2 regions of the Desulfobacca acetoxidans DSM 11109 genome follow, and region 1 is predicted to be linked to the other one. Evidence: riboswitches for the same ligand, from Rfam matches in the RefSeq annotation. Region 1 holds a riboswitch; the other holds the start of a gene.

Region 1 (2,201 bases):
TGAGCTGCCGGTGGCGGTATCGCGCAGATAGGAATGGTACATATCATAGCCATAGTCGTTCCAGCTCTGCAGGGTGCTGAACTCAACCCTATGGCCCGGGGCGATATCCCAACTTATCTTGCCGTTCATACTGTAATCATTCCAGTTATAATCACCGGTATCTCCAATAATGTTGGTGGGGGTGCCGGTGGTCGTATGAGTAGGTTGCCAGCCCACCACCTGGGTGGCCGGGGTCCCCGTGCTGGCCGTTTTGGTCACCAGGCTGGAGGGGTAGCCGGCGGAGATGCGATAATTAAATCCCGCCTGAACACTCACTTTATTCCAGAGGCGGTCCCCCACTCCGAGGTAGTAGGTCCAGGAATCGTAGGTGCCATAGCCGCCCTGGGCTACACATTCCAGTTTCTTCGGGGTCTTGGTAATGATATTGATGACCCCGCCCATGGCGTTGCCCCCATACAAGGCGGAAAATGGTCCCCGGACTACCTCTATGCGTTCGATATTTTCCACCGGCATACTGCTCCAGGCCACGCCGTTGCTGTAGGCGTTGGCAATGTTCTGGCCGTCCAGCAGAACCAAGGTGCGTTTCTGGCCCTCCGCCGGGAAACCGCGCAGATTCACGTTGGTCATACTATCTCCATAGATTCGGCGCCGATTATCGACTGCTCCGGGAACCTGGGCCAAGGCTTCGTCCACCGTCTTGATGTTCTGTTTCCTTAGGTCGTCCTTGGTGATAACGGTAATACTGGCCGGAACATCGTCGGGGTTGCGTTCGGTCCTGGTAGCCGTCACGACAACCTTATCGATGCCATGGACTTTTTCTGCATCCTCCAAGATTTTTGCCTGGGTATCCACAGTAGTCCGGCCAACAGTGGCCTCTTCCTCCGGCAACGATACTTTCCGGTCCCACTCCTGAGCAGACCCAATCCCAGACGACACCACTAAGACTACCAGAACAGACAACCAACATTTCATTGTTCTTTCCCCTTTCATGATTTCTCAAGCGTAGTTGTTGCCACCATCAACATCTTATTTGCCCCTTACCCTGTTCTTCTTCATTGATGGACCAAAAAAAATCCTTGAGTCCTTATGGACCCAAGGATTGCACCCAGTTTAGCTTGTTCCTCAGGTTGGCTGGAAAGATTTACCTATCTCTCGCCCCTCAGCCGGTCTCAATACGACGTTAAAACGCGGCATCTCGGTTACAGGCAGGTCTTCTGGCTCCCGGATCATTCTCTTCCCTACGCCTTCCCATCTTCATTGCCCAAGACAGTGGCATACTGTAGGATTCGTCCCCGGTTACAGCGGCGGGACCGTGCCGGATTTGCACCGGCTTCCCTATTAAGCCCCTCAGGGCTCCTGTAACTTTAACAACAAAATGTCTTTGGAGAGGCACCCCTCCCTTCCGAATAGTTAAGTATTACCCGCCTTTAATCCCGGCCTAGAACGTCTATTGGTCCCCCACCTGATATTTGGCGAGATAGCCTCGCGGCGTAACCAGGTAGGGACCGTATTGGAAACTTTGGGAATTGCCCACTATAATGATGGTTTGCATATCCACCGGCTGTTTCGGGAGATGCTCCAGAGTGGTCACGATGATTTCCTCTCCCGCGCGCCTGGCCCGCCTTACCAGACCCACGGGGGTGAGAGGTTCCCGATAGCGGAGGACAAGCTCCACCACCGCTTTCAACTGCCAATCCCGTTTCTTGCTTTTGGGATTGTAGAGGACGATGACAAAATCACCCTGAGCCGCTGCCTCAACCCTTCGCTGGATAATTTCCCAGGGGGTGAGGAGGTCGCTCAGCGAGATGGCGGCAAAATCGTGCATCAGAGGGGCTCCTAAAAGCGCGGCTCCCGCCGTTAGGGCCGGGATGCCAGGAATCACCTCGAGAGAAAAGTCCAACTCGTCGTTGCTATCAACCTGGCCCACTTTAAGGCCCTGCACGGCACAGAGTTCCAAGACCAAACCGGCCATACCATAGATACCCGCATCCCCGCCGGATACCAGGGCCACCCACTGGCCGGCTCGGGCCCGGTCGATGGCGGCCTGGCAGCGTTTGACTTCACCCTGCATCCCGGTAGCCACCACTTCCTGGTGGGTCAGGAGAGAGGTTATCAAGGTGATGTAGGTCTGATAACCCACCACCACCCGAGCAGCCTTTAGGGCCTCTTGGGCCTTAGGGGCCAGATATTCTACTGCTCCC
Region 2 (2,201 bases), 1.6 Mb from region 1:
GATTTTTTGTTTGAAAAAATATTCCCATTGGAACATATTCTAACAAAGATAAATTGGGAGGGCTTGGACAGAATTGCTGATTTATGAGACGAAGTTGCTCATTTGATGAAACCTTATAACTCTGGCAACATAACCGGATTCCCCCAACCCCTAAACCGAGGGTTAAGGAGCGATAATAACCGATAAGGCACCTTTCTATTAATCTTTGCCATAAAGAAAATGGTGAAGATTAAAGATTTTATTGCTAGTCACGGCTGGGTTTTCAAACTCTTTTTGTATTCCGAGGGACTTCGGCCCTCAATTTTTCTAAAAACTCTTCCAAAGTAAGATAGATCACCAAACCCAACGGCATAACAGGCCTCGGAAATATTCAAGTTATCATCTTTCATGAGTGCTTTGGCCTGGGTCACCCGTTTGCGGTTGAGGTATTCTTTGAAAGACAGTCCCATGATTTCCTTGAATTTCCGGACAAAATGAAATTTGCTCAAGTTGCTGATTTGACAGACCTTGTCCAAAGTCAACGCCTCATGATAGTTCTCATCAATAAATTGAACCGCCTTGGTGATGACATTGTATTCCTGCTTTGCCATTCCCGGGATCAACCTTCTTTCCAGGGAAATGAGGGCTTGACAAAGCAGTTGCAGTCGTTCAGCGATCAACTGATAGACATTTCGCATCATGGCCGAATGGACGCTCAGTTTCAGGAAGCTCTCTCTGGACAGGAGGAGAACTTCCATAGTCGTCAAGGACTCAATATCATACAGGGAGGAGCCATTTTCCAAAGCAGCCATCTCCCCAAAAAGCTCCCCGTCTCCGAGGAGATGGAATCGTATCGTTTCACCATACCTATCCTTCACTCTCATCTCTGCCGTTCCCGACATGACAATACCAATGCGGTCAATGCTTTCTCCTGTCTGACTCAGAAGAAATCTTTTTGGAAAAACCTCTTTCTTCGAAGACGCTGCTATTTCACGCAAGCAATTCTCCGGGAGTCCTAAAAAAATTTTAGTGGCTCTTATGACCTGCATGGTGTTAAGCCAACGATTCCCATTTTGGATCGGTTGAAATCTCTATCCCCAATGAGCTCTTGAAAGCCGAGCTGATAATTTCCAATATTCTCCTTCAATATACTTACTCTTTTGTCCCATCCGGCCCCAAAAAACTAAGGGATGATCAAAAAAAAATCCCTGAGTCCGTGCGGACCCAAGGATTGCACCCAGATTACTTGATCCCTGGCTTGGCTATAAAGATTTGCCTTCTCTTCATAACCCAGGCATACCCATTACCTCGTGGGTATACCAATAAGCTCACAGGCAGGTCTTCTGACTCCCGGATTATCCTAGTCCCTGCGCCTTCCCATTCCCTTCAGGTAAACAGTGGCAATTGCAGGTTTCGTCCCCGGTTACAGCGGCGGGACCGCGCCGGGTTCGCACCGGCTTCCCTATTAAACCCCTTGGGGTGCCTGAAACTAAAAAAGTGTATAATTTGATTTGCCGTCTTTGTCAAGAGAAAAAACTTTCTATAGGTTGATTAGATTTTATTACAAGATAATAATAACACCGTATAATTCAATCTTCCCGAGCTATCATGTTCGTCTCCGTATTTAAAGACGAGCCCTAAAAATGCGCCTGTTTTCTTCCAGGACACCCCTGAGCCAGATCGTCTCAAAATCTCTGGGTTAGTCGGACCCCGGCGCGTCCAGATTGGTTTATTGATATTGAAACTGAATTCAACTTTTTTCCGTTGACAAAAAGAATAGATTCACAATATAATCATTTCGCTTCAGGTGCCCCCTTGGGCTTAATAGGGAAGCCGGTGCAAATCCGGCACGGTCCCGCCGCTGTAACCGGGGACGAAACCTGCAATTGCCACTGTTTACCTGAAGGGAATGGGAAGGCGCAGGGACTAGGATGATCCGGGAGTCAGAAGACCTGCCTGTAACGAAAGTGCCGTAGTCCGACGTAAAGCTGGATCAGGCCAGGCAGCAGGAGGTAGGGAAAATCTCCTCCGCCCCCCCCGAGGAACAAGTTAAGCTGGGTGCAATCCTTGGGTCCACACGGACTCAAGGTTTTTTATTTGAACCGCCTGCACCCGCAGCGCTCCGGGTCAACTACCCATGAGCTTAAAAAAGCTAACCATATTCCTCGTTATATCCTTAGTCGTGACGCCGGCCGCGGTCGTTGCCAAGATAACCTCTTTAC

The links. Region 1 has a riboswitch for cobalamin ahead of DESAC_RS11115 (TonB-dependent receptor plug domain-containing protein). Riboswitches for the same ligand answer to the same signal wherever they lie in the genome.
Region 2: linked by a shared signal. The riboswitch ahead of DESAC_RS15015 (helix-turn-helix domain-containing protein) and the one ahead of DESAC_RS11115 (TonB-dependent receptor plug domain-containing protein) in region 1 are both predicted to bind cobalamin.

Annotation. Positions count from the first base shown of each region.
Region 1 covers NC_015388.1:2,485,930-2,488,130, forward strand. The annotation lists gene DESAC_RS11115 (TonB-dependent receptor plug domain-containing protein) at 1-972, opposite strand, end outside; cobalamin riboswitch at 1,188-1,375, opposite strand; gene cobJ (precorrin-3B C(17)-methyltransferase) at 1,448-2,201, opposite strand, start outside.
Region 2 covers NC_015388.1:926,644-928,844, forward strand. The annotation lists gene DESAC_RS15015 (helix-turn-helix domain-containing protein) at 249-1,028, opposite strand; cobalamin riboswitch at 1,296-1,481, opposite strand; cobalamin riboswitch at 1,768-1,953, shown strand; gene DESAC_RS16450 (lytic transglycosylase domain-containing protein) at 2,117-2,201, shown strand, end outside.